Regions from separate parts of the Variovorax arabinosiphilus genome, predicted to be linked through region 2. Evidence: predicted binding sites of a transcription regulator. Region 2 holds the regulator's gene; the other holds the start of a gene.
The links. The regulator HrcA, encoded in region 2, represses chaperone genes, less so after heat shock. The targets are predictions, from matches to a motif close to TTAGCACTCNNNNNNNNNGAGTGCTAA.

Region 1: the regulator HrcA is predicted to act here: its motif matches at 2,620-2,646, upstream of groES (co-chaperone GroES).

What each region holds. Positions count from the first base shown of each region.
Region 1 is NZ_JASZYB010000003.1:859,311-863,725, forward strand. Features, by position in the region: gene msrA (peptide-methionine (S)-S-oxide reductase MsrA) at 1-415, opposite strand, end outside; gene groL (chaperonin GroEL) at 547-2,199, opposite strand; gene groES (co-chaperone GroES) at 2,250-2,540, opposite strand; gene QTH86_RS22490 (hypothetical protein) at 2,731-3,063, shown strand; gene QTH86_RS22495 (HAD family hydrolase) at 3,139-3,774, shown strand; gene QTH86_RS22500 (hypothetical protein) at 4,117-4,415, opposite strand, start outside.
Region 2 is NZ_JASZYB010000001.1:2,668,878-2,673,292, reverse strand. Features, by position in the region: gene recN (DNA repair protein RecN) at 1-520, opposite strand, end outside; gene QTH86_RS12735 (NAD kinase) at 520-1,419, opposite strand; gene hrcA (heat-inducible transcriptional repressor HrcA) at 1,448-2,455, shown strand; tRNA gene QTH86_RS12725 (tRNA-Ile) at 2,483-2,559, shown strand; tRNA gene QTH86_RS12720 (tRNA-Arg) at 2,619-2,695, shown strand; gene greB (transcription elongation factor GreB) at 2,766-3,332, shown strand; gene QTH86_RS12710 (RelA/SpoT family protein) at 3,333-4,415, opposite strand, start outside.

The DNA of each region.
Region 1 (4,415 bases), on a different contig from region 2:
GCGTGGGATCGTGCGCCACCGAGAAGAAGATCTGCAGCAGGCGTGCGTAGCTGATCTGCCGCGGGTCGTAGCTGATGCGCACCGCTTCCGCGTGGCCGGTGTTGCCTAGGCCCACGTCATCGTAGCGGGCCGTTTGCTCGGACCCGCCGGCATAACCCGACACCGCGCCGCTCACGCCCTTGACGTGCTGAAAGACCCCCTGCACGCCCCAGAAGCAGCCACCAGCGATGACGGCCACCTCGCTGGTGCTGCCAGGCGCCACCGCCGGGTCCGTGCCGGGTGCCGGCACCACCACCGCCGCTTCGGCCGCGGCCGATGGTCGTGCGGCCAGCCACACCCCGCCGCCGGTCGCCAGCGCCAGGGCCGCCAGCAGCGAACGGCGGCGTTGCAGTGCAGGAATCGGTGTGGCTTTCATGAGGTGTCTCCGTCGATGGGAAAGCGGCAGTGTCGTTCAACCGGAAGCGCCGTTCTCGCACGCATGAAAAAAGCCCTGCAGCTCGCGCTGCAGGGCTTCGGTTCGGATGCGTGATGCAGCCGCAGGGGCAATTACATGCCCATGCCGCCCATGCCACCCATGCCGCCCATGTCAGGCATGCCGCCGCCGGCGCCCGCTTCGTCCTTCGGTGCTTCGGCGACCATGGCTTCGGTCGTCAACAGCAGCGAGGACACCGAAGCGGCGTTCTGCAGCGCGGTGCGCGTGACCTTCGTCGGGTCCAGGATGCCCAGTTCGAGCATGTCGCCGTACGTGTCGTTCGCAGCGTTGAAGCCGTAGTTGCCCTTGCCGGCCAGCACAGCGTTCACCACCACCGAGGCTTCGCCGCCGGCGTTGTTCACGATTTCACGCAGGGGTGCTTCGATGGCCTTGAGCACCAGCTTGATGCCGGCTTCCTGGTCGGCGTTGTCGCCCTTGATCGAGTCGCCCACGGCTTGCTTGGCACGCAGCAGTGCCACGCCGCCGCCAGCCACGACGCCTTCTTCCACTGCAGCGCGGGTGGCGTGCAGGGCGTCTTCGACGCGAGCCTTCTTTTCCTTCATTTCGACTTCGGTGGCAGCGCCGACCTTGATCACGGCCACACCGCCGGCCAGCTTGGCCACGCGCTCTTGCAGCTTTTCACGGTCGTAGTCGCTGGTCGCTTCTTCGATCTGAACGCGCACTTGCTTGACGCGGGCTTCGATGTCACCAGCAGCGCCGGAACCGTCGATGATGATCGTGTTTTCCTTGCCCACTTCGATGCGCTTGGCTTGGCCGAGGTCGGCCAGCGTCACCTTCTCGAGCGTCAGGCCCACTTCTTCAGCGATGACCTTGCCGCCCGTCAGGATGGCGATGTCTTCCAGCATGGCCTTGCGGCGGTCGCCGAAGCCAGGGGCCTTCACAGCCACGACCTTCAGGATGCCGCGGATCGTGTTCACGACCAGGGTCGCCAGGGCTTCGCCTTCGACTTCTTCGGCAATGATCAGCAGCGGACGACCGGCCTTGGCGACTTGTTCCAGCGTCGGGAGCAGGTCACGGATGTTGCTGATCTTCTTGTCGAAGAGCAGAACGAAGGGGTTGTCCAGAATCGCGGATTGCTTTTCGGGGTTGTTGATGAAGTAGGGCGACAGGTAGCCGCGGTCGAACTGCATGCCTTCGACGACGTCGAGTTCGCTGTCGAGCGACTTGCCGTCTTCGACGGTGATCACGCCTTCCTTGCCGACCTTGTCCATCGCGTCAGCGATGAGCTTGCCGATGGTTTCGTCGCTGTTGGCCGAGATCGAGCCGACTTGCGCGATTTCCTTGGACGTGGTGGTGGGCTTCGATGCCTTCTTCAGCTCGGCGACCAGGGCCGTGACAGCCTTGTCGATGCCGCGCTTGAGGTCCATCGGGTTCATGCCGGCAGCCACCAGCTTGAAACCTTCGCGAACGATGGCTTGGGCCAGGACCGTGGCGGTCGTGGTGCCGTCACCAGCGTTGTCGCTGGTCTTGGAGGCCACTTCCTTCACGAGCTGGGCGCCCATGTTCTGCAGCTTGTCCTTGAGTTCGATTTCCTTGGCGACGGACACACCGTCCTTGGTCACCGTGGGGGCGCCGAACGAACGCTCGAGCACCACGTTGCGGCCCTTGGGGCCCAGGGTCACTTTGACTGCGTTGGCCAGGATGTTGACACCCTCGACCATGCGTGCGCGGGCTTCGCCGCCGAAGACTACGTCTTTTGCTGCCATGTTGAATTACTCCGAATGATTGATGGAATGAGCGGGAAGAAGGAGAAGACTTACTTCTCGACGACTGCGAACAGGTCGTCTTCCTTCATGACCAGCAGCTCGTCGCCGTCGACCTTGACGGTCTGGCCCGAGTACTTGCCGAACAGGACGCGGTCGCCGACCTTGACGGTCAGCGCGGTCAGTTCGCCCTTGTCCGTGCGCTTGCCCGGGCCGACGGCCAGGACTTCGCCTTGATCGGGCTTTTCGGCGGCTGCGTCGGGGATGACGATGCCAGAGGCGGTCTTGGTTTCGCTGTCAACACGCTTGACGATCACGCGATCGGCCAAAGGACGAAGTTTCATTGCATCTCCTGAATAGAAACGGGGGTTGGGTTCGGGCGCAGGCCAGGGGCCGGCAGCCCATCGACCGAAAACCGGGTTGTTAGCACTCGAGTTCGGTGAGTGCTAATGATACGGGCATTTGGGTGGGTTTCAAGGGGGGGTGGGAGATAGATCGGCTTCGTTGCTGCGCAATCTGAGTTTGGACGGAGTCATGCGGATCATCTATGCGCTGGCTACGGCAGCGATGTACGACGCCGAGGTCAAAGCAGAGAAACGGGCGCGTGGGGCGCTGATCAAGGCCCGTCAAACGATCGCCCTTGCAGCAGCATTCGGCGCCAAGATCGCGAGGTTGGAGTCGCCAGATCTTCAAACTAGACGCCCCTCTGTGCTGATTGACCTGCTTAGCGATGTCGCCAGCTCATCACACGCGACATCGAGCGATGCGAGCCTTGCCCAGTCGATGCTTGGCTGGCTGCTGGTCAACTCGCCGAGATCAACCTTGGCGTCGCGGCATGCTTCCCTGTCGCAAATGGAGCTGTTCTAGCGGGCGCCGACGATGCGATGAGAAATCTGGCTCTTCAAATCACCGGCCGAACGTGCACTACCTATGGAGAGTGATATGAAAAGAGAATTTTCAGGCATCAAGGCCGTGGCGTTCGATGTGTACGGGACGCTGGTCCAGATCAAGGATCCGAGGCGGCCCTACCGGAGGCTTCTGTCGACGCTGAGCGACATGGGCCGCCCGCCGCGGGCGGACGATGGTGCTCGGGTGATGTCCGCGGACGTGGGATTGGCCGAGGCCGCTGAACTGCTGGGCATGGTCTTGCCCAGTGATGTGCTCGGCAAGCTGCAGGCCGACCTGGATGCAGAACTTGCGAGCGTGAGCCTTTTTGAGGATGTGCTTCCCGCCATACGCTGGCTGAGAGCCTGTGGCATCCGGGTCGGCGTTTGCTCCAATCTGGCTGGCCCATATGCCGCCCCGGTCAAAGCGTTGTTGCCGAAGCTCGATGCGTACGCATGGAGCTTCCAAGTTGGGGCGGTGAAACCAGAACCTCGCATGTACGCTCATCTGTGTGAAGCCTTGGGCGCGCGACCCGAGCAGGTCGTGATGATCGGTGACACCTTGTTGGCAGACTACGAGGGACCGATCGCTTATGGGATGCACGCTTGCCACCTCGCCAGGACGCATGTTTCCGCAGCCAAAGTTCGGATTTTCACGTTGGCGGACGTAAAGCGTTTTGTATTCGCCACATGACTAGAAGGAAGCGGCACTGACCGCAAGATCCCCCGTCGACTTTTGGCCGAATTTCTGGGCGCCGCGCCGTATTCGAGTTGGCGTTGATGGGGCGTGTTCTATAGGCATGTCTACCGCGCTGAGCGAGCTTCTCCTTCCTTTTGAGTATGACGGCAGCCATGGCCCGTATCCGCGTGGGAATGCGTCGTGACGATGAACATCACCTGGCCGGCCAGTGCAGCGGCGCACTTTGCCGCGTGGACTCGCGAGCTGCTGCAGTGATCCGGGTGAACGCGATCTGGCTGGCCTGCGACGCTGGACATGCGTGCCGGCGGCGCGGCGGCGCTGGGCCGCGTGGTCAACCTATTTGATCAACCCCGAGACAGCCGCCACCGCAAATGTGGCGAACAGCCATCCGGCGGCGATGTGCAATTTCAGGTAGGCCGTCGTGCGAGGAGTCTTGGGCGTCCAGGCGCCGGCCACGCCGAAGTCGATAATGGGCACCAAGGTGTCTATGGAGTACCAGACCGGCGAGTAGTCCGTGGTTTGCTTGGGCTCGAGGCGCTGCGGCCTAAGCAGACCTGAACTTGAAGGTTGCTTCGGTGGCTTTGGCTTGGTGCTTTGCATGTGGTCGATATTGAATACAACCGCGCCCAACAGGG
Region 2 (4,415 bases):
GGGCGCCGTCGAGTGCGGCCTGCGCCTGGCGCCAGGCATGCCAGGCGCTGTCGAGCGCATCGGTGCGCACGCCGGCGTAGGCGTCGAGCAGGCCGCGCACCGCGTCGGGCCGCGTCAGGCTCTGCCAGGCGTGCTGGCCGTGGATGTCGAGCAGGTGGTCGCCGAGTTCGCGCAACTGGGTGGCGGTGGCCGGGCTGCCGTTGATCCAGCCGCGGCTGCGGCCCTGCAGGTCGACCGTGCGTCGCAGCAGCATCGAATCACCGGCTTCGAAGCCGCCTTCGTCGAGCCAGGTGGCAAGCGCCGGGTCGGCATCGAACTCGGCGCTCACGTCGAGCCGCTCCGCGCCTTCGCGGACTGCACCCGCGTCGGCGCGGTTGCCCAGGGCGAGCTGCAAGGCGTCGATGAGGATCGACTTGCCGGCGCCGGTCTCGCCGGTCAGCACGGTGAAGCCCGTGGACAGGTCGATGTCGAGCGCGCGCACGATCACGAAGTCGCGCAGCGCGATGCGTCGCAGCGCCATCAGGAACCTCCCTCGTTCCAGTGCAGTTTCTTGCGCAAGGTGTCGAAGTAGCTCCAGCCGCGGGGGTGCAGGAAGCGCACGCGGTAGTCGGAACGACGCACCACCACGCGGTCGCCGATCTCGACCGATGCCAGCGACTGCATGTCGAAGTTCGCGCTGGCGTCACGGCCGGACACGAGTTCGATCGTGATCTCGTCCGCATCCGGCAGGAGGATGGGGCGGTTCGACAGGGTGTGCGGCGCGATCGGCACCAGCACCCAGCCTGGGATGGACGGGTGCATCAGCGGGCCGCCGGCCGACAGCGAATAAGCGGTCGAGCCCGTGGGCGAGGCGATGATCAGGCCGTCCGCGCGCTGGTTGGCCACGAAGTGGTTGCCGACCGACACGCGCAGCTCGACCATCCCGGAGGTCGCACCGCGGTTGACGACCACATCGTTCATCGCGAGCGCATCGAACACGCAGGCGCTTTCGCGCATCACCTGCGCGTGCAGCAGGCTGCGGTGGTCCTCTTCGTATTCGCCTGCGAGCATCGGCACCAGCGTGGCCTGGTAGTTGTCGAGCGGGATGTCGGTGATGAAGCCGAGCCGGCCTCGGTTGATGCCGATCAGCGGCACGCCGTACGGTGCGAGCTGCCGCCCGATGCCGAGCATGGTGCCGTCACCGCCGACCACCAGCCCCAGATCGCAACGCTCGCCGATCTCTTCGACCGTCAGCGCGGTGTAGCGGCTGCTGTGCAATTCGTCCGCCGTGAAGCGTTCGACCGAGACTTCGCAGCCCTGCGATTCGAGAAACGCACCGATCTCCGCCATGATGTCGTCGTCCGGTGCGCCGGACGACGCCCGTCGGCCGGACGCCTGGTACTTGCCAATGAGGGCGACATGCCGGAAGCGCGAGGTCATCTACAAATTACAACACTAAAATCAGACAATGCTGGACGACCGTGCCAAGTTGCTGCTCAAGACGCTGGTCGAGCGCTACATCGCCGAGGGGCAGCCTGTGGGGTCACGCACGCTCTCGCGCGCTTCGGGGCTCGAACTCTCGCCCGCGACCATCCGCAACGTCATGTCGGACCTCGAAGCGCTGGGGCTCATCACCAGCCCGCACACGTCCGCCGGACGCATTCCGACGGCGCGCGGTTACCGGCTCTTCGTCGACACCATGCTCACGGCGCAGCGCGACCAGTTGCCGGCACCCAGCCTGGCCCCTGACCAGCCGCAGAAGGTGATCGCCAACGCGGCGAACCTGCTGTCGAGCCTCTCGCAATTCGTCGGTGTGGTGATGGCGCCGCGCCGCACCTCGGTGTTCAAGCAAATCGAATTCCTGCGGCTGTCGGATCGGCGGCTGCTGGTGATCATCGTCTCGCCCGACGGCGACGTGCAGAACCGCGTCATCTTCCCCGAGTCGGACTACTCGCAGTCGCAGTTGGTCGAGGCCGCCAACTACATCAACGCGCACTACGCCGGTCTCACGATCGAGCAGGTGCGCGACCGGCTGCAGTCCGAAGTCGAGAAACTGCGCAGCGAGATCGCGTCGCTCATGCAGGCGGCGATGCAGGCCAGTTCGGAAGTCATGACCGAGGCGCAGGACGACGTCGTGATCTCCGGCGAGCGCAACCTGCTGTCGGTGAGCGACTTCTCCAGCGACATGGGCCAGCTGCGGCGTGCCTTCGATCTCTTCGAGCAGAAGGCGCAGCTCATGCGGCTGCTCGACGTGTCGAGCAAGGCCGAAGGCGTGCGCATTTTCATCGGCGGCGAAAGCCAGGTGGTGCCCTTCGAAGAGCTGTCCATTGTCAGCGCCAACTACGAGGTGGACGGCCAGGTCGTCGGCACGCTGGGCGTGATCGGCCCGACGCGGATGCCTTACGACCGCATGATCCAGATCGTCGACATCACATCGCGGCTGGTGACCAACGCGCTGAGCCACCGCAAGCCCTGAACAGGGCCCACTAGAATCCCGACGCGTGGGCCGTTAGCTCAGTTGGTTAGAGCAGCGGACTCATAATCCGTTGGTCGATGGTTCAAGCCCATCACGGCCTACCACGCGAAATTTGCGATGCATCCGGGACACGTCGAAAACGCATGCTATAATCGCAAGCTGTGCGGCTGTAGCTCAGTTGGATAGAGTACTTGGCTACGAACCAAGGGGTCGTGGGTTCAATTCCTGCCAGCCGCACCACTCTCTGAAGGGTCAGCTCGTGAAAACGAGCTGACCCTTTTCTTTTGCCCGCAGCGATCGACAATCAGGCATGAGCAAGGCTTTCACCAAAGAGACCGATGCCGATGATGACGACGCGGCCGAGGGCGCCGCGCCGCCCCTGCCATCGGGCACCAGGAACTACATGACGCCGGCCGGCTACGCGCGTCTGCGCGACGAGTTGCTCGCGTTGATGGACGTCGAACGGCCCAAGGTCGTCGAGGCCGTGCACTGGGCGGCGAAGAACGGCGACCGCTCCGAGAACGGCGACTATCTCTACGGCAAGAAGCGGTTGCGCGAGATCGACCGGCGCATCCGCTTCCTCACCAAGCGTCTCGAAGTGGCGGAGGTCACCGACCCCTCGGTGCACCATGGGCGCGACCAAATCTTCTTCGGCGCCACCGTGCGCTATGTCGATGCGGCTGGCAACGAGCGCGCCGTGACGATCCTGGGCATCGACGAAGCCGAGAGCGCCAAGGGGCAGGTGAGCTGGATCTCGCCGATCGCCCGCGCGCTGCTCAAGGCCCGCGAGGGCGATGTCGTGAAGCTCGCCACGCCTGGCGGCCTGCAGGAGCTGGAAATCCTGTCGGTCGCGTATCCGGCGCCTGCAGGAGCCTGATCAGGCCGCGGGCACGATCCGCGTGGCGGACAGCACCGAGGGACTCCGATTGATGGCGCGCAGCACCGCATCCAGGTGCGCACGGTCGCGCACGGCGATCACGAACCGCAGGTCGGTCGAATCCTGCGGTGTCTCTTCGGTCATCTCGACGTGGGTGATGTCGGCTTCGGCATCGGCCAGCGTCGAAGCCACCTTGGCCAGCACGCCCTTGTCGTTGCGAACCGTGACGACGATGCCCGTTTCGAAGGTGCGCACCGGCTCGTCGGCCCATTCGACCGCGAAGAAGCGCTCGCTGTCCTTGTAGTGCAGCCGCTGGCCGACGCCGCAGGTCTCGGTGTGAACCACCAGCCCTTCGCCATGGCCAAGGTAGCCGACGATCGGGTCGCCCGGGATGGGGCGGCAGCACAGGGCAAAGCGCACCGACGAGTTCTCGCTGCCGTCGAGCGTCACGGCACCCTGCGACACGCTCTCGTGCGCGGTGAAGCGTTCGCGGCTGAGCATCAGCGCGTCAGGTTTCTCGCCACGCTCGGCCAGCAGCGCCATCAGCCGCTTGGCCACGATGCTGGCGATGCGCTTGCCCAGGCCGATGTCGGTCAGGAGTTCGGCGCGGGTGCGGTTGCCGGTGAAGCGCAGCAGCTTTTCCCAGATCGACTGCTGGTCGGCGTCCTCGCCCGGCAGCGTGCCGAGGCCTTCGGCGCGCAGCGCCTGGGCCAGCAGTTTCTCGCCGAGCTCTTCGGATTCGACGTGCGCCAGCGTCTTGAGGTAGTGGCGGATCTTGGAGCGCGCGCGGCCGGTGCGCACGAAGCCCAGCCACGCCGGATTCGGCGTGGATACCGGCGCGGTGATGACTTCCACCACGTCGCCGTTCTTGAGTTCGGTGCGCAGCGGCACCTGGTCGCCATTGATGCGGGCGGCCGCGGTGTGGTCGCCGATGTTGCTGTGGATGGCGTAGGCAAAATCGACCACGGTGGCCCCGCGCGGCAGCGCCATGATCTGGCTCTTGGGCGTGAAGACGTAGACCGCGTCGGGGAACAGGTCCACCTTCACGTGGTCCCAGAACTCGGCGGCATCGCGGGTTTCGTC